One region of the Undibacterium sp. RTI2.2 genome, then DNA from elsewhere that is predicted to be linked to it. Evidence: predicted binding sites of a transcription regulator. Region 1 holds the regulator's gene; the other holds the start of a gene.
What was found. The regulator LexA, encoded in region 1, represses DNA repair genes until DNA is damaged. The targets are predictions, from matches to a motif close to ACTGTATNNNNATACAGT.

Region 1 (10,143 bases):
CACCAGAATTGTTTACGGCGCAAGCGGAACGCCGTGTTCGTTTAGGATTGATATTGGCTGAGTTAGTAAAAGCTAATAATTTGCAAGCAACTGCTGAGCAGATTAAAGCGCAAGTCGAAGATTTCGCTCAGAGCTATGAAGATCCTCAGCAGGTCGTTAAATATTATTTTAGTGACCGTAATCGCTTAGCTGAAGTTGAAGCCCTTGTATTAGAAGAAAACGTCGTTAACTATGTCTTAGGTAAGTCAAAAGTCACTGACAAGGTGTTACCTTTTGATGAATTAATGGGTAACAACGCGCAATAACTAAAGGGAAATCCAATGACAGGCATTATTCGTGGTTCAGCATTAGATACCAACATGCTCGGTATGGTGCCTATGGTTATAGAGCAAAGTGGTCGCGGCGAACGTGCTTACGACATTTACTCTCGCTTGTTAAAAGAGCGTGTGATCTTTCTAGTTGGGCCAGTAAATGATCAAGCTGCAAATTTAATCGTAGCTCAGTTATTGTTTTTGGAAAGTGAAAATCCTGATAAGGATATTTCGCTTTACATTAATTCTCCGGGTGGCTCTGTATCAGCTGGTATGGCGATTTATGATACCATGCAATTTATTAAGCCTGATATATCCACTTTGTGTACAGGTTTGGCCGCGTCAATGGGTGCATTTTTATTGGCTGCTGGTGCGAAAGGCAAACGTTTCTCACTGCCAAATTCTCGTATTATGATTCACCAACCTTTGGGTGGTGCTCAAGGTCAAGCCTCTGACATAGAAATACAGGCGCGTGAAATTTTGTACCTGCGTGAACGTTTGAATGGAATCCTAGCTGACAAAACTGGCCAGACAGTTGAGCAAATTGCGAAAGATACTGATCGTGACAACTTTATGTCGGCCGAATCTGCAGCGGAGTATGGTTTAATCGATAAAGTCTTAACGCATCGCGCCTGATATACTAAAAATATTGAGTAATTAGAAGACGTCCGCGCTTATTAAGTGCGGACGTTTTTTATTGTGCTCTATAATTAAATTGCTAGCGGGTTTTATATTGATTTGTTATCTTCGTATTTTCGTGTCCTTCTTCAATGACATATATCGGATTTACGGTTAATATCAAAATTATTCTCGCTTAATTTTTGCTTAATTCCTGTTAAAGATATACGTACTATGCCTGATAAAAAATCCTCCACTGGCGAAAAGCTTTTATATTGTTCTTTTTGTGGCAAAAGCCAACATGAGGTTAAAAAACTAATTGCAGGTCCGTCTGTTTTCATTTGCGATGAATGCATCGATCTGTGTAACGATATTATTCGTGACGAAGTTGGCAACTTGGAATCTATTTCCAGTGCAAAAACTGATCTGCCAACACCTTTAGAAATTACAGCTTTGCTTGATCAATATGTAATTGGTCAAGTAACAGCAAAACGTATTCTTGCTGTAGCTGTTTATAATCATTACAAGCGCTTAAAGCATCTTGGTAAAAAAGATGGTATTGAGCTATCTAAGAGCAATATCCTTTTGGTCGGCCCAACTGGGTCAGGTAAGACCTTACTTGCACAAACTTTAGCACGTATGCTCAATGTGCCGTTTGTAATTGCTGATGCGACAACTTTGACTGAGGCTGGCTATGTAGGCGAAGACGTTGAAAATATTATTCAAAAGCTGCTTCAAAACTGCAACTATGAAGTTGAGCGAGCCCAAAAAGGGATCGTTTATATTGATGAAATCGATAAAATATCTCGTAAGTCAGATAATCCTTCAATTACCCGCGATGTTTCTGGAGAAGGCGTACAGCAAGCATTATTGAAATTGATTGAGGGTACGATGGCATCCGTGCCACCGCAGGGAGGGCGCAAACACCCTAATCAAGATTTCATTCAGATCGATACCACAAATATTATGTTTATTTGTGGCGGTGCATTTGATGGTTTGGCTAAGATTATTTCTGACCGCTCTGAACGCAGCGGCATAGGATTTTCTGCTAGCGTGAAAAGTCAGGCAGAGAAGAGTGCTAGCCAGGTTATGCAAGATGCAGAACCGCAAGATTTGATTCGTTTTGGTTTGATCCCTGAGCTTGTCGGTCGTTTGCCTGTGATTGCAACTCTCAACGAGCTTGATGAGACGGCATTAATTCAAATCTTGGTCGAGCCGAAGAATGCGCTGATCAAGCAATATTCTAAATTGCTTGAAATGGAGGGTGCTGAGCTTGAAATCAGGCCAGCAGCTTTGCAAGCAATTGCAAAAAAAGCAATCGCACGTAAAACAGGTGCACGAGGCTTAAGATCTATTCTTGAGCACGCGTTGCTAGATGTTATGTATGATTTGCCTAGCGAGCAAAATGTTTCTAAAGTGGTTATTGATGAAAATACTATTACCAATGGCGCAAAACCTTTGTTGATTTACGACGAGCAACCGAAGGTGTCAGGTATAAAATCTTAATCCTTTAAAATTGTGGGTGAATGTCATAATTGATCCACGGTATTTGGAATAAGCAGTACAATTAATTACACAATAAAATTGAGCTTCAATCGAAAAGCTACCCGGAGTTTCTCTCTGAGTGGCTTTTTTTATTGTTTTTCGGATGACGGGCTTGAGATTTAGCCTAGTGCGCCAATCTATATACTAGAAATTTTGAATAAGGTGCGCCATGACAACTTCTATAATTACTGAACAAACCGAATTGCCTTTATTGCCACTGCGCGATGTGGTTGTGTTTCCACACATGGTTATTCCTTTATTTGTGGGGCGTCCAAAGTCCATTAAAGCTTTGGAAGCAGCAATGGAGCAGGGCAAGAGCATCATGTTGGCGGCACAAAAAGCTGCAGCAAAAGATGAGCCATCTGCTGACGATATTTACGAAATCGGCTGCATTGCCAATATTTTACAAATGTTGAAATTGCCAGACGGCACTGTTAAGGTGCTGGTCGAGGGTGCGCAGCGTGCACGTATCCACAAGATTACTGAAACAGAGTCTCACTTCACAGCAGAGCTCACTCCTGTTGCGCTGGAAGAGGGTGATGACTCTGAAGTAGAGGCAATGCGCCGTGCAATCGTTCAGCAATTTGATCAATATGTAAAACTGAATAAAAAAATCCCACCTGAAATTTTGGCATCACTTTCCGGAATTGATGATGCGGGTCGGTTAGCCGATACGATTGCTGCACATTTGCCTTTGAAGCTAGAGCAAAAGCAAGTCATTCTGGAAATTTTTAGCGTTGCCAAACGTTTAGAACATTTGCTTGGTCAATTGGAGGGTGAGCTTGACATTCTGCAAGTAGAAAAGCGTATCCGTGGCCGTGTTAAGCGTCAGATGGAAAAATCTCAGCGTGAATACTATTTGAATGAGCAAGTAAAAGCGATTCAAAAAGAACTCGGTGAAGGTGATGAAGGTGCTGACATCGATGAGTTAGAAAAGAAAATTCTAGCCGCAAAGATGCCGAAAGAAGCGCATAACAAAGCGATGAATGAGTTGAAAAAGCTTAAAATGATGTCGCCTATGTCTGCTGAGGCAACTGTTGTTCGCAACTATATAGACACGATCGTTAATTTACCTTGGAAGAAAAAATCCAAGGTAAACAATGATTTAACTAACGCTGAAAAAGTGTTGGAAGATGATCACTTTGGTTTAGATAAGGTCAAAGAGCGTATTCTGGAATATCTTGCCGTACAACAGCGCGTTGATAAACTGAAAGCGCCAATATTGTGTTTGGTCGGCCCCCCAGGTGTGGGTAAGACCTCCCTTGGTCAATCTATAGCACGTGCTACTAATCGTAAGTTTGTACGTATGGCGCTGGGCGGTGTTCGTGACGAGGCGGAGATCCGCGGTCATCGACGCACTTATATTGGCTCTATGCCCGGTAAGATATTGCAAAGCTTATCGAAAGTAGGCGTGCGTAATCCATTATTTTTACTGGATGAAGTAGATAAAATGGGGGCGGATTTCCGTGGCGACCCGTCTTCTGCGTTACTTGAGGTGCTAGATCCTGAACAAAACCATACTTTTTCTGATCATTACATCGAAGTTGATTTCGATTTATCAGATGTTATGTTTGTAGCGACCTCTAATTCATACAACATTCCGCCAGCTTTGTTGGATCGTATGGAGGTTATTCGTTTGTCGGGTTATACCGAAGACGAAAAAGCTAGCATTGCCCAGCGTTACTTACTTCCTAAACAAATTAAAAATAATGGTTTGAAGGATGGTGAAATCAGTGTTGCTGAAAGTGCTATTCGAGACATTATTCGTTATTACACTAGAGAAGCAGGGGTACGTTCCTTAGAGCGTGAGTTATCAAAAATTTGTCGCAAAGTCGTTAAAATGCTCTTACTTAAAAAGAGTGAAAAGAAAGCAACGATTACATCAAAAAATCTTGATAAGTTTTTGGGTGTTCGTCGTTACGATTTTGGTGTGGCGGTCAAAGATAACCAGGTTGGACAAGTCGTTGGTCTTGCGTGGACTGAAGTCGGCGGCGATTTATTGACAATTGAAGCAGTTGCAATGCCTGGTAAAGGTGGCGTGATACGTACCGGTACTTTAGGCGATGTGATGAAGGAGTCGATTGAAGCTGCTCGCACCGTAGTTCGCAGTCGTGCGAAGCGCTTGGGTATTAAGCCAGATGTGTTTGAAAAAAGTGATATTCATATTCACGTTCCAGAGGGGGCAACGCCAAAAGATGGTCCTTCCGCTGGTATTGCTATGACGACAGCTCTGGTATCTGTTTTTACCGGGATACCGGTACGTGCAGATGTAGCGATGACTGGTGAGATTACCTTGCGTGGTGAAGTATTGCCTATCGGTGGTCTAAAAGAGAAATTATTGGCCGCTCATCGAGGCGGAATTAAGACGGTTTTAATTCCTGAAGAGAATGCTAAAGATTTAACTGAGATTCCTGATAACGTCAAAAATAAGCTAGAAATCATTCCAGTGCGTTGGATAGATAAAGTCTTAGAAATTGCTTTAGAACGTCAGCCAGTTGCTTTGACTGATGAAGAAGTTTTAGTAGCTGCTACGGCCACTAAAGTTGAAGGTGGCGTTGATGTTGGTGGTGTTGTAAAGCATTGAGCCTGATCCGAAATTTGGTTTTAATCAGATAGTTTTCTCTGATTAAAAACTAAAGAAATTAAAATGGCCGCTAGTTACCTAGTGGCCATTTTTTATTCATAATTGATTTTCTGGGTTATCTAATCTTTAAATCATTGTCTAAATAGTAAATTAAATTGACCGATAATTTAACTTTTGTCGAGACGATGAAAGTAGGCTCGAAACATAAAATTTTATGCATTTAATCGGAGTTATTGCATACTATGGGTGAGTATATTTTAATTGTCTATGCACCAATTGAGTAAAATCATGTTTTTCAAAAAGATTGTGGGGAGTATATTGATTGAGTTGGGACGTGACAGATGGAATTTTTTTAATTTCCTGATATTGCCAATACCTAGTAATACATAACTTAAGTCCAGGTTCTGAGCAGCCCAACGGCTAAACCTTCAAGTGAAAAGTCTTGATCAAGTTCATTAATCTTGATATTGGGATAATCAGGATTTTCTGCCAATAGCTCGATCATATCCCCTGATTTTTTATAGCGTTTAACCGTAACATCATCCCCCATACGGGCAATCACGATTTGTCCATTTTTTGCTTCGTTAGATTTTTTTACTGCGAGCAAATCACCATCAAAAATACCGGCATCACGCATAGACATACCACGCACTTTGAGCAGATAGTCTGGAATAGCTGAAAATAAGGCTGGATCAACTTGATAGGTCGTATCCACATGCTCTTGCGCAAGAATGGGAGATCCTGCTGCTACTCTGCCAACTAGCGGCAAACTAAGTTGCATTAGTGATGGATGAGGTAGCGCTAATTGAGCACTATAGTTAGGCCTAGCCTTGGTGCTTCCACTGCTTAGTATGGAATCGAGCAATCGTATGCCGCGTGAGGTACCCGGAGCAATTTCAATAACTCCTTTGCGTGCTAGTGCTTGCAAATGCTCTTCCGCTGCATTGGTGGAGCGAAAACCTAATTCATTCGCAATTTCTGCTCTTGTTGGCGGAAATCCAGTATTTTGGATCGCGTCCTTAATTAAATTTAAAATCTGTTCTTGGCGAGCGGTGAGTTTTAGCATGATCGAATTCCAATCGTGTAGTTGTGAGACTGGGTTTATATGCAGCCTGTATTTTTGTACAGTATAAACCTAAAATCTTTTTCATCTCAAAATTTTTTTAAGTCCTCTCAATGGGTGTGTTACACATAAATTGGTAGCAGTAAATGTAATAAGCTATTGAAACTATTGAGTAAATTGTCAAAATGCAGTATAGTTATGGGCTTTCCTCTTCCCGCACTCGTCTTGACGCCGAGGCGGGCTATTCAATTGTCCACAAGGAGAATATATGCGTCATTATGAAATCGTATTTATCGTACATCCGGATCAAAGCGAGCAAGTGCCTGCAATGATCGAACGTTACAAAGCCACAGTTGTTGCACGTAGTGGTCAAGTACACCGTATTGAAGATTGGGGCCGTCGTCAATTGGCTTACATGATTCAAAAACTGGCAAAAGCACATTATGTTTGCATGAACATTGAGTGCGATGCTGAGACTCTGATTGAGTTGGAAACCGCATTCAAATTCAATGATGCAGTTCTGCGCCACCTCACAGTCAAAATGAAGAAAGCTGAAACAGCGCCATCTCCAATGATGAAATCTGTTCAGAAAGAAGATGCTGCTAAAACGCAACGCGTAGAAGCGCCAGCAGCATAATTGACACGTTAGAGGACGCTACATAAATCAGTGAATCAGCTTAAAGTCGTTGCCAGCATTGTAGAAAAATCGGCGCTGCGTTTTACACCAGCCGGAATTCCGATAGCCTCTGCGGTACTGATACATAGCTCTAAGCAAACGCAAGCAAATGCCCAACGTGTAGTCGATTTTGAAATCAATGCGCTAGCCGCAGGAGAAATTTCAAAGCGATTTATGGAAATAGAGTTAGGTGTTGTAATGCAATTCACAGGTTTTTTGTCGCGCAAGAACCGTAACAGCAAAAGTCTCGTATTTCACATTACTGAATTCGAGACAAATTTACTAGATTAGGAGCCACAAATGGCATTCGGTAAAAAATTTGACAAAAGCAAACTGAAAAATAAGCGCCCACAACAAAATCCATTGTTCAAGCGTAAAAAATTCTGCCGCTTTACAGCCGCACATGTAGCGCAAGTTGACTACAAAGACGTCGATACATTGAAAGATTTCGTGCAAGAAAACGGCAAAATCATGCCAGCACGTTTGACAGGTACTAAAGCTTTGTACCAACGTCAAGTCGACACAGCGATCAAACGCGCACGCTACTTAGCGTTGCTGCCGTACACTGATTTGCACACAGCGTAATTGACGACAAGGTACTAGGAGAAAAATATGCAAGTTATTCTGATTGATAAAGTCGTTAATCTCGGCAATCTGGGCGATGTAGTTAAAGTTAAAGATGGTTACGCACGTAACTTCTTGATCCCACAACGTATGGCTCGCCGTGCTACAACTTCAGCGATTGCTGAATTCGAAGCAAAACGCGCAGAGTTGGAAAAAGCAGCAGCAGCACGTTTGGCTGCAGCACAAGCTCAAGGCGAAAAATTGTCTGGTTTGACTGTGCAAATCTCGCAAAAGTCTGGTGTTGATGGTCGTTTGTTTGGTTCCGTAACCAACTTCGACATCGCTGAAGCATTGACCAAGCAAGGTTTTGCTGTTGAAAAAGCGCAGATTCGTTTGCCACAAGGTCCGTTAAAGATCGTTGGCGATCACTCTGTTGCCGTTGCTTTGCACACAGACGTAGTTGTTGATGTGACCGTTGCTATCTTGGGCGAGCACGCTTAAGTTTTAGTCGCATAGTATTTAAAAAAGCCGGGTTCGCCCGGCTTTTTAACGTTTACGTCGTTAAGATTGAGCGATCAATTAGTCTTGGCAGTCAGGTATTGATTTAATTAATTTGTTATTTTAAAGCTTGCAGCATAAATGGTATTTAGTATTTTTTAATAGCGGCTGTGCCTGTTATCTTAGTAATAAATGGTCAGATTTATGTATTTCATTAAGGCATGTTCTGTTGATTTCGATATTGAATAAAAAGGTATAATGCGCGCCATGAAAGCACCTTCCGATCCGCAATTAGATTCCATTCGCGTCCCGCCACATTCCATCGAAGCTGAGCAATCTGTTTTGGGCGGCTTACTATTAGATAATGCTGCGTGGGATAGAATCGCCGACTTTATCCGCGAGGATGATTTCTATCGATATGACCATAGGATTATTTTTCAGGCAATTGTTAAGCTGATTAATGCGACTAAGCCAGCCGACGTTATTACCGTTTACGAGGCACTGACTGGCCTGAATAAAGCAGACGACGCTGGTGGTTTGACGTATTTAAATGCGCTGGCACAAAATACTCCCTCCGCCGCAAATATTCGTCGTTATGCCGAAATTGTGCGTGACCGAGGTGTATTGCGCAAATTGATTTCAGTCTCTGACGAAATCGCTGGAAATGCCTTTAATCCGCAAGGTAAAGAAGTAAAGCAAATGCTGGATGAGGCAGAGTCAAAAATCTTTGCGATTGCAGAAGAGGGCTCCCGTGGCGCTCAAGGCTTCACTGCTATTCAACCTTTGCTTACACAAGTGGTTGAGCGAATTGATGAGTTGTATAACCGCGATCACACGAGCGATATCACCGGCGTACCAACGGGCTTTACGGATCTGGATCGGATGACTTCCGGTTTGCAACCTGGCGATTTGATCATTGTTGCAGGTCGCCCATCAATGGGTAAAACGGCGTTCTCTATCAATATCGGTGAAAACGTCGCAATTGAAAGTGGTTTGCCAGTCGCTGTGTTTTCGATGGAAATGGGTGGCGCTCAATTAGCCATGCGTATGCTTGGCTCTGTCGGTCGCTTGGACCAACACCGACTGCGTACAGGTCGGTTGGTCGATGAAGATTGGCCGCGTCTGACCCATGCGATTCAAAAAATGAACGACGCGCAGTTATATATTGATGAGACGCCTGCGCTGAGTTCAATTGAATTGCGCGCTCGCTCGCGTCGTTTGTCACGTCAATGTGGCAAACTGGGTTTGATTATTATCGATTACTTGCAACTGATGTCAGGTAACACTGCAGGTGAAAACCGTGCGACAGAAATATCCGAAATTTCCCGCAGCTTAAAAGGTTTAGCAAAAGAGTTGCAGTGCCCAGTAATCGCACTCTCTCAGCTCAATCGTTCGTTGGAGCAAAGGCCGAATAAACGTCCGGTAATGTCCGATTTGCGGGAGTCTGGCGCGATTGAGCAAGATGCTGACGTCATTCTATTTATCTACCGTGATCAGGTTTATAACCCGGACTCTCCAGATAAAGGTACCGCCGAAATCATTATTGGTAAGCAGCGTAACGGTCCTATTGGTAGCGTACGTTTAACCTTTTTGGGTGAATACACCAAGTTCGATAATTACACAGGCTCACTGTCTATTTACGGTGACAACGAATAGTCGTACGACTATTTAGCAGTATCCAGATTATTCAAATGCTTCTTTTTGATCTGGAGCGATTTCAGTATTTTTACTTCTAGCGAGAACAATATGTTTGGACGATTGATGCCCACTGAGGGTAAATTTTTTGAGCTCTTTAACCAGCATGCAGAATTATGCGTTAAAGGTGCCAAAGAAATGGTCGCCTTGATGACCAATTTTGATGACCTTGAGCACCGTGTACATGCAATTGAAGGTATAGAAAAACAGGCCGATACAGTTACCTACAACACGATAGAGTTATTGCACAAAACCTTCATCACGCCGCTGGACCGTGACGATATCCACCAGCTGATTACCCGCATGGATGATATTTTGGATTTGCTGGAAGATGCTGGACAAACAATCTCTTTGTATGACGTCCGTGAGATTACACCAGAGGCTAAACGTTTGGCTGAGTTATGTCTGGCCTGCGCAGAAAAGGTAAAGGCTGCGGTTGGACTCTTAAATAACATGAAAAACTCCCGCGAGATTTTGTTGATCTGCGAAGAGATTGATCGCTTGGAATCGGATGCGGATCACGTCATGCGTGCAGCGATGTCTAAATTGTTTCGTGATGAACCGGATGTCCGTAACCTGATTAAATTGA
Region 2 (10,143 bases), on a different contig from region 1:
GCGAACAAATCGACAGGTTCTTCTTTAAAACGCATTTTTCCGGACACCAGTTTGTCCATGTCCAGAATGTCGTTGACTAAACCGATCAGGCGACAGCTATTGCTGTGCGCGATTTTAATCAGTTGCGCCGCTTTTGCTGGCAAGACGCCAGCCACGCCTGCATCCAGCAACCCCAAGGAACCGCGGATAGATGTCAGCGGTGTCCGCAACTCGTGACTGACGACAGAGATAAATTCAGACTTCAGTTTGTTAATGCGATGCCGTTCGCTGATGTCTTCCAGCATCCAGACTGCTCCGCGCACATAATTTTCTGCCGGTAGGGCGCGCCCTGCTATACGTGCCAAAAACGTTTCTCCGGTAATTCTGTTTACCGTCCATTCCAGCTCTACCCGTTCGTCCGCGATTAACTGCGGTATGACCCGCTGGCCAAAGGCTTGATAATCATCCTCACCGCAGTACAAGAAGCTGGTTTTAACGCCGATCATCGCTTGTGCATCTGGAAAATTACACAGTTCTGCCAGCGCCTGATTAGCGAGGATGATCACACCGTCGCTGACAAACATAATGCCCACAGGAGCGTTGTTGATCAAAATATCTAACTCACGCGCCAGCAGTTTGTAGCGGTCTTTACTGGCTTGCAGTAATTCTTGATTGATGCGCAAAGTCTCTTCGCTGACTTTTTGCTCGGTAATATCAATATGCGTGCCTTGCATGCGCAAGGCGTGACCCTGCTTATCGCGCTCCACCACCCGACCGCGTGACATGATCCACTTCCACTCACCGGACTTCGTTCTTTGGCGGAATTCAGCATGGTAATCCGTGAGCGGAATACTTTTACCTTGCGCATCAAATTGCTCTGGTGCGCGTAGGTGGTTACGCAAGGCTTGCTTGAGTTGTGAGATGTCTTCAGGATGTACCCCGACCTGAGCGAAGTTGCCCCAGAGCTGCTGAAATTCTGCATATTCCTCCGGCTCGTAGCCCAGCATTCTGGCGTACTCAATACTGAATTTAGTTTCGCCGGTTTGCACATTCACATCGTACAAACCCTGATTCGCCGCCTCCAGAATTAAGCGTATTTGTAGCTCGGCATTTTGCGCGCGCTGCTCTGCTTGTTTGCGCTCGGTAATGTCATTGAGGTAGCCATGCCAGAGTATGCTGCCATCGCTTAATTTTTCTGGCGTTGCGTCGCCGACGTACCAGCGCTCTTCTTCAACCACGCCAATTACCCGATATTCTTGATGCCAAGGGGTGAGCATAGTGGCAGAAATATGCCCCGCCTCTCGCATTTTCGCCAGATCATCCGGATGTATTTTGGCAATTACGATGCTGGCGTCGTAACGAATTTGTTCCGCAGTTACGCCATAAATAGCGGTGACTGCATCACTGACATAGGGATAACAACTACGCCCATCTGGAAAGCGCTGATATTGATAAAACATACCCGGCAGCTGCTGGGAGAAGTTAGACAACAAGGTATGACTTTGTTTGAGCTGATCAGTCAGGCGGTGATTCTCGGTGATATCGCTGACCAGACCGATCATGCGCGCCGGCTGACCATCTATCGTACGTTCTACCAGCGTACCGCGAGAGCGTAACCACTTCCAGTTACCATCACGGCATCGCAGGCGATGCTCGTGTTCGTATTGAGGAATTTCACCCTCTAGATATAACCTGGTCGCACGCATGGCTTCTTGCGCATCATCGGGATGCAGCCGGTCTATCCATTCATTGATGTGATTGCCCAGCTCGTGTTCGGCATAACCCAGAATCCGTTTATAACTACGGGAAAAAAATGCCTCGTTAGTGAGTAAATTCCAATCCCATAAACTATCGCCCACTGCCTCCAGCAAAGTCCGCAATGAACTCGCGCTCACCAGTACACCGGTTTGTAACGATGTGCTGGTGGCGTTGGCGGCGGCCTCGCTTGATTCTGACAACGGGTCCAGACGATTGGGCATAGTGAGTTGAGTAAGGAATCAAGTAACGCGGTCAGTCATTTAAGGTGCCAACTAAGCTATCATTTAAGCTGTCATTTAAGCTGTCGTTTCAGGCACCAATAAAACGTATTTGTCTTTGAGTTGCCAGACAAATTCAAATACGATTTAGTTTGAAACCTGATTAAAAAAATCGTAAATGCCTTGGTCGCTCATCTTGCGCGCATTCGACAATTCGCCGCCTTTGCTCGCATACACCAAGCTGTTGTCAGCCTTTAAAACTACTGCCGCAGGAATACCTTTTTTGATCGGATTTTCGTACTGTTTTGCGATCTCCAGATTTTTATCAAATTGACCTACATCCACTTTGACCAATACAAATTTACTGGCGATCAGTGCGGCATTTTGACCTTTGATCGATTTGTCCAGTTCTAAACAATCTTTGCACCAGTTAGCGCCAAAAATCACCAGCACTTTTTTATTTGTCGCCTGCGCTGTTGCCAGAGCTTTGTTAATGTTGGCCTGCGCATCGGCGGTTTCGTCATAGGGTTGATAAGTGGCAGCAGCGCTGACGCCAAGCGTAGCAAAAGACAGGCTGAGACCAAAACAAAATGCGAGTAATTTTTTCATGAGAGTCCTCTAATAGCACTGCAAAATTAGCGAGGTCAGCTACATCAGCGAAACCAGCCTAACAGAGCAGCTTGAATTGATTAAATTAATTGAACGAAATAGACAGGATCAGCAAAGCTCTCCGGTGAGACATCATGACGCAAATACCGGAATTTGTCATGGACAGGATAGACGCTGAAACAATTATGGTAGATGCTTAAAATTACAGCAACTTAAAGCGCTGACTTAGAGCAAATATAGATGCTGTTTTGTATGCGAGTACGTTGATAGCAGGCTCACTCAAATACTGATTTTATATACTGATGTTACATACTGATGTTATATACAGTATTTTCTTTTAAATGGATTAAAATACCTCAACGCTTGTCAGCAATAATCTCAGTAACAGCTTCAGTCATCACTTCGATAACATCATGTCCACCGCCCAGCGAAAAATTATCCATTGCGACTGTGATTGCTTCTATGCCGCGATAGAAATGCGGGACGATCCGCGTTTGCGCGATAAGCCGCTGGCTGTTGGTGGCAGAGCAGATCAGCGTGGTGTGGTGGCGACGTGCAATTACGAGGCGCGGCGCTTTGGTGTGCGCTCAGCCATGCCGACCTCGTTAGCATTACGGCGCTGTCCTGATTTAATCGTTCTGCCACCAACCATGGAGAAATACCGTATCGCGTCTAAAGCGATTTTGGCGATTTATCGTGACTACACTGACTTGGTCGAACCTTTATCTCTCGATGAGGCATATCTGGATGTGAGCGATTGCACGCAGCACAAAGGGAGTGCGACCCTGATTGCGCAAGAGATACGGGCGAGGATTGCAGCCACGGTGGGCATCACAGCCTCCGCCGGTGTGGCGGCGAATAAATTTCTCGCCAAAATCGCCAGCGACTGGAATAAGCCAGACGGTCAGTTTGTGGTCTTGCCAGAAGACGCAGATAGCTTTGTGGCAGAACTACCAGTCGCTAAATTATTTGGTGTGGGCAAAGTCACGGCGGCCAAATTGCATGGCCTTGGTGTGCAATATTGCCGCGATTTGCGCAGCTGGTCTTTACCCGATTTGCAGCAACACTTTGGCAAGCTTGGCTATAACTTGTACCTGCTTTGTCGTGGCATTGATCATCGTAGTGTTTGTCCGGACAGCGAGCGAAAATCAGTCAGCGTAGAAGAAACCTACGCCCAGGATTTGCCCGATCTGGCGGCTTGTCAGACGGAGTTGCCTGCCTTGTTTGCGATGTTGGTAGCGAGGATGAAGCGTGTACAAGCGGAGGATTACATACACAAGTTATACGTCAAAATCCGCTTTGCCGATTTCCACCAGACTACCGCAGAATGTCGTGGCAGCAGCTTGGACGAAAGTAGTTTTGTCAGCTTGTTAGAGACCGCATTTGCACGCGGCCAACAACCCGTTCGCTTGCTTGGGCTGGGTACCCGTTTAAGTGGCACGGAGCAAGCGTCAACGGCGGAGCAGCAATTGGTTTTGTTTGCGAGTTAAGTCCTGTCTTTGAGTCGTAGAGAGATAAAACAACATTTCTTTTTTAATTTTCTGTGAGAAGTTTTATCGCCCTTTCTAACACTATGTCATCGCCAGAAATCGCATCTTCTATCGTTGATTTATAAGGGAGAGTGGGAATGATTCCAATACCGTGGAATTGAGACCCATCTTGTTTCAAGACTTGCATCCCAGTCCAAAAAACTTTATATCCTCCTGGAAGAGGCAAGCAACTAATATTTCCATTCGAGCCTGCAGTCCGTGTGCCTATGATTTCACCCAGTTTGTAGTGCTCTACGATAGTCATCAAGGTTTCTGCAGCACTGATCGTATTACCGCTTATCAAAAAAACTAATTTGGCATTGATATAGGGCGCTTGAGGTTGAAGAGCTTTTCCAATGCGCTCCCATTGCCAATGATCCCGATCAGCTCCACTGATGACAGGGACATTGAATAACGGTACCTCTAGTGGCCTTTTTGTAAAATGTTTTAAGAAATTGCTATTGCCATTCACATAATTTCGGACATCAAAAATGATCCCTTTGAAGTTATTTTTTTGGGCAATCAATTGTTCAATATCTTTGCCATCCGCTCTGTCGATATCTACATACCAAATACCGCTTTTCAATTGTTGCATCGCTCCTAATGGATTTTTTTCTCTTAAATTGACCACAGGCGTATCACGAAGGAAAGTCTTTGTTTGCTTGAATCCTTTTAGGTCTCGGTAGCTCATTTCTAAGAGGGAATTTTCTTCCCCTGTGAGCAGCTCGACAGATAAGATTTCGGCCTGCATGGTGTCTGTTGCGGACATGTTTTCTGTATTTATTTCTGACAACCTGTGTGCAATTGGCAAACCATTTAAATGCGTAATTTGGCTTCCAAAGGGAATTAATGGTTGATTGCCTGGAGTTAGGCGGGACCTTGAAACCACCGGTACACCATCGATCATTTTTATTTTGATAAAAGGTGAAAAGCATCAAGCTCCCTCGGACCTGTGACACGCGCATGTCCATCGTGCAATGCGGAAGTAAAGCGCATTAGGGTGTGGGTAAATGCTTTTTCATCTTTATCGCTTGAGGCGGATAACAAGAGTGCGTCCAATTCCTTATTCCAGTCGATTTTAATGATGTCGGAATACGGATAGAAATAACGTAACGCACTCCATATTTGTATAGCATTCCCTAACCTTGTGATTCGGTCATTTCCACTGAAATCTGGGACTATATTTTTCAACTGATAGTCAACTCGATTCAAACCATTCTCTGGTTCAACTTTGGGAATGGTTTCATGATTTTTAGTTGAAAATACGAGATCAGGCATCCACAGTGTAACTTGCCCTCCTAGCTCAATTTTATTGAGTTGAACCACATTACCTTGCAATGAGACATCATCAGTAAGTTGTTTACTAAGTTTTTCATACACGCGATCACTGTGATAAAAATAGTCGCGTTGAGCGAGGCCGTGATGTACCCATTGAACCTTGAAGTGAGCATCTGTTGGTTGCAATAAGTTCTCGGGAATTTCAACGCTGGTAAGCCACTGTGTGGTCGGAGCGTAGGGAATAAATAAGTTTTTTAAAGCATTTGCCAACTCGGCATCTGACTTAGCAAGTTCCACCGACAGAACTGCTTTCTGAATAAATTTATTCCAGTCCAACTTGGTCAATGCATCAGTAGCATGGAAATATCGTATATAACCAACGGCCTTACTCAGCGCGCGCAAATTGTTCAGTTCGATGGCACTCAATGCTCTGCTGCCTGGATCGCTGATATTGGATTTTGCGACATCGCTGACCTCATGTACTTCTAAGTTGGCGAACCAGATTTCCCCCTTTGTATCGGAGTCGGCACCAAATCTCAGCTGATATGCCGCCCTGTCGACGGCAATACTTGCGCAGGCTCTTTGCCAAGTTGGCTGCAATGGCAAACTATAGGTCGCTGCGGCTCGCAAAGTATTGCGTGGTATATCTGTGCGTGTCCAGAAGCCGGATTTGGCGACTTGCTTGAAGTTGGCTTTTACATCTCCGCAAATTTCTACAATTTTTCCACGCCATGGTCTGGCATCCACTTCTTGAGCAAGCGAGATGGTTTGACCGTGCTCGTTATTCTCTAGCAGTAAGATTTTGTCTTTATTTGATGAGCGGCGATCGGCTTGTAATTTAGCAGACGTGCTTTTGCCTTCGATGTCCCAGGTTTCATTCAGTTTTCCTGATCGAGCGTCTGATTCAAATTTCAATGTAATTGGTGCGTTTTTAGGTACAGGCCGTGAATTTTCGTCGCTGTCAGTAGCATAAGCAAAAGCGCAGATAGAACAGATCGCAGCAAAGGTAAATATATTTTTCAATAAGTGCATAGGTCAAATTTTTTATAGCTTGGTATTGGACTGTCAGATTTTTTAAAGTGGTAAAAATGCGTATTCGCTGCCTTTATCGAGGCTGCTCAAATAAAGGAAAACCCGAAAATTATAAAATACAAAAACAGGAAGCCGAATACCGGTTCACTTAATAAGGCTGACTGACAGGACTGACGCAAAATTTACCCGGATGCGCGGCTAAGTCTCGCCACAACAATGTTGTGTAAGTTTTGTTTAAGGTGAGTCTTTAAATATACTCCCAATTAGTATATTTTATTGCCCATATAATCATTGGGCGATAGGCTGTTTTTCATGGAAAACGGGGGGAGTATATTGAATCTATGAAGGTATAAGCAAAGTAAGAGGCCTCAACATTGCCATAAAGATTAAAAAAATAAAATTAGGCGATTTAGATATAAGCGTGTATATTCCAATTCGTACTTGCATCAAGTCGTTATATAGTTGGTCCCAAATCTGCATGGCTGTTGTTCTTCTAGTCGTTCTGTTTTAATTCCTCCGGTTTCATCTCTTGGTTTCAAGTGCCTATCAGGCAATGTCGCCTATTTACAATTGAAGGAAAAAAACATGAGTACTCAAACAGGTATAGTCAAATGGTTCAACGATGCTAAAGGCTTCGGCTTTATCACTCCTGATGCTGGTGGTCCAGATTTATTCGCCCATTTCCAAGACATCCAATCTTCTGGATTTAAGAGTCTGACGGAAAATCAACGCGTTTCTTACGAAGCAGCTGTTGGTCCAAAAGGCGATAAAGCAGGCAATATCCAAATTCTCTCTTAATTGAGTAGATCGACGCTTAAGTATTGGTGAGTTGTCGATTCTGAATTAGCTTTATGTGTTGTGGTTTGTTTTTTTCTTAAATACCGGCCGCTGGCACCACGCAGATAGCATGGGTTGGCGGTAAGAGAAAATATCATCAGCAAGACAAAAACTTCACAAGTCAGAAAATCACCATCAGGTTTATTTTTTGACGCATAGATGAATTCTGACCGGTCAGTGGCACCACGCAGATAGCATGGGTTGTTGGGAAATGGTCTAATACATTCGTGTTTATCACCGTAGCGAGAAGATTCACCAGGCATCTGCCAGTATCTTCTGCGGCGAGCATCAACTCTAACCGGCCAGCGTATTGTTTACTCAATGCACTTGGAAAATGGCTTAGTTGATTTGTGAAGAAAAAACATTCGTTCGACTTGAAAACATGTCCATCAGGAGATGTTGGAGCAGTAAAAACGACTCATCCCACCAGGGGCACCGCGCAGATAGCACGGGTTGTTGGTTTAGTCAGTGGCACCACGCAGATAGCATGGGTTATTGATGATGATATTGAGGATAGTGAGTCGCAGCAATGAATGGTAAGCCCGCTTTTGGCGGGCTTTTTGCGTTAACGACGACGATAACATTGGCGTCATGGTCATCTTTAATAAACGAGATAATTAGCTACTGCAATCCCGCGCTCGGGCCAATTATTTCAAAAAGTCTTTGACTGCTGCAATGGTAGTCACCGGATCTTCTTCTTGCGGCACATGTCCTAATTGATCAAACATGACCAGCTTGCTAGCGGCAATATCATGATGGAATCGCTCTGCGTTATCTGGTGGAATTAACTTATCTTTGCCGCCCCAAAGTATTAGCGTTGGCAGCTTAATGGTTTTAATTTTATCGGCAGTACGTCCCGCATCCAATTGTGTAAAACGCAAACCTAGAGCATGGCGATTACCAGCCCCTAAAGTCATCGCCTCGTATCTGTCTACCAACGCTGGCGTGACTTTATCTGGATTGCCATATACATTTTTGACGCTGCTTTCCATCAAATTCCGTGGCAAGGTATGTTGCATCACCCAAGCCATTTCTGGCATGCGCGCGATCTTAAAACCTACCGGAATCGCCGCCGGTGTGAAGGGATATCCGGCAGCATCTACTAAGATGAGTTTATCAATCCGTGCTGGTGCAGCGGCTGCAACTTGCCAGGCGATTTCACCACCCAGAGAGTTACCACCCAAGACCACACGTGACAATTGCAGCTTATCCATCAGGTTCAGAATAAATTGGGTGTAAGCAGCGTTGCTATAGTCGTTTTGCGTATTTGGTCCCGTCAGACCAAAGCCAGGAATATCCATCGTAATGACGCGATGCTGCTCTTTTAATGCAGCAACCCAAGGCTCCCAGGTATGCAAGCTTGATGAGGTGCCATGAATCAGCATAATCGGCACCGGATCATTCCTTAGCCCCTCATCCCGCAGATGTACCGACAAACCTTTGACATCGATAAATTGGGATGGCGCGGGCGCCCATTGTGTCGTCAACTCGCTTAAAGGTTTATCGGGCGCCCAGGTCAATACGATCATCAGGCAACTTGCGCCAATAACAAATAAGACCAGACATAAAAAGCTGAGAATGACACGTTTGCTGATACTCATGTTGAGGTACTTTCTGTGATTTGAATATGACTATTGACCTTCAGTATTTACTCAAGTGTTTGCTGAAACAATTTACTGAAATAAGCTGCCTAGTTCATTTTTTATACAATCTTTTTATGCATACGTGCCAGCGGTGCATGAATACCACCAGGTAAATCTAAGCCAAAACGTTCGTACACCTCAAAGCCTGAAGCGCGGTATAAAGGTTCACCTGGCATAGTGGACGCTAGTTCTAATGCGGTGAAACCTGCAGCGCGTGCTTGCTCTGTGCAATGTCGCATCTGCATGCTGCCAAGGCCGCGACGGGCGGCAGAAGGATCGACGAAAAAAGCACGGATGCGTGCCGGATCAATGGCAGGATCAAGTAAATTATCGACCCCTTGTTTGGCTTGATCACCGCCAAACAAGGTATTACGTTTGCTCCATCCGCCACAGGCCAGTAGCCTGGGTTTTATCTCAGGCTGTTCCACATTGACTACCTCTTCCTCAATGGCAAAATAGGTTTGATCTGCGATCAATTGCGTATCCACGCCGAACACATATTGCAACAAGCCCCGTGCTTGTTCCGGTGTATAAAAAGAGACGCTTAAATCAATCGCAGAGCGCGCGATCAGTACTTGCATAGCAGCAATATCGGCATAATGGGCAAGGCGCAACCTAGGCATGATGATCTCGTCGTGGGGATAATGGCGTAATTGATTTTAACAATAAAATAGCGCCACAAAATTGCTTGGCAATAAAAAACGCCGCTGTCATTGCGGCGTTTTTTTGAATATCAATTGGTTGCCTTCAAAGCTTACTTTAAACCTTACTTTGCAGCTTCTTTTTCCTGCAATGCGCGCCACATGACTTTGCCGGTTCCCGACTTTGGCAGAGTATCTACAAATTCGACAAACTTCGGTACTTTATAGGCGGCCATTTTTTCATGCGCCCACGCCATGATGTCTTCACCAGTCACATCCGTGCCGGGTTTTTTGACGACGATCGCTTTAACGGTTTCACCACGATATGCATCACGCGCAGCAATAATGCAGCATTCTTGAATGGCGGGATGTTGATACATCATCGACTCGACTTCCGCAGGCCAGACTTTAAAACCGCTGGCGTTAATCATGCGTTTTAGACGATCAGTGAAAAAGAAAAATCCTTCATCGTCCATATAACCCAAGTCGCCGCTACGGAAGAAACGTACTCCATCCAGTTCAGCAAACGAATCGGCAGTTTTTTGTGGATCGTTCCAATAACCTTGGAATACATGTGGACCGTTGATCCAGATCTCGCCGGTTTCACCCTGTTTAACTT

Region 2: dinB (DNA polymerase IV) is a predicted target of LexA. The motif match lies at 2,876-2,893, and genes of this name have one in related genera.

What each region holds. Positions count from the first base shown of each region.
Region 1 is NZ_JASJXN010000028.1:20,974-31,116, forward strand. It holds gene tig (trigger factor) at 1-305, shown strand, start outside; gene clpP (ATP-dependent Clp endopeptidase proteolytic subunit ClpP) at 321-947, shown strand; gene clpX (ATP-dependent Clp protease ATP-binding subunit ClpX) at 1,164-2,435, shown strand; gene lon (endopeptidase La) at 2,644-5,058, shown strand; gene lexA (transcriptional repressor LexA) at 5,450-6,124, opposite strand; gene rpsF (30S ribosomal protein S6) at 6,390-6,758, shown strand; gene priB (primosomal replication protein N) at 6,789-7,088, shown strand; gene rpsR (30S ribosomal protein S18) at 7,098-7,382, shown strand; gene rplI (50S ribosomal protein L9) at 7,410-7,862, shown strand; gene QN395_RS14905 (replicative DNA helicase) at 8,127-9,515, shown strand; gene QN395_RS14910 (DUF47 domain-containing protein) at 9,606-10,143, shown strand, end outside.
Region 2 is NZ_JASJXN010000007.1:78,799-88,941, forward strand. It holds gene QN395_RS05790 (PAS domain-containing protein) at 1-1,958, opposite strand, end outside; gene QN395_RS05795 (thioredoxin family protein) at 2,103-2,564, opposite strand; gene dinB (DNA polymerase IV) at 2,978-4,054, shown strand; gene QN395_RS05805 (S41 family peptidase) at 4,098-5,000, opposite strand; gene QN395_RS05810 (hypothetical protein) at 5,003-6,403, opposite strand; gene QN395_RS05815 (cold-shock protein) at 6,989-7,201, shown strand; gene QN395_RS05820 (hypothetical protein) at 7,198-7,503, opposite strand; gene QN395_RS05825 (alpha/beta hydrolase) at 7,888-8,841, opposite strand; gene QN395_RS05830 (GNAT family N-acetyltransferase) at 8,943-9,506, opposite strand; gene QN395_RS05835 (long-chain fatty acid--CoA ligase) at 9,650-10,143, opposite strand, start outside.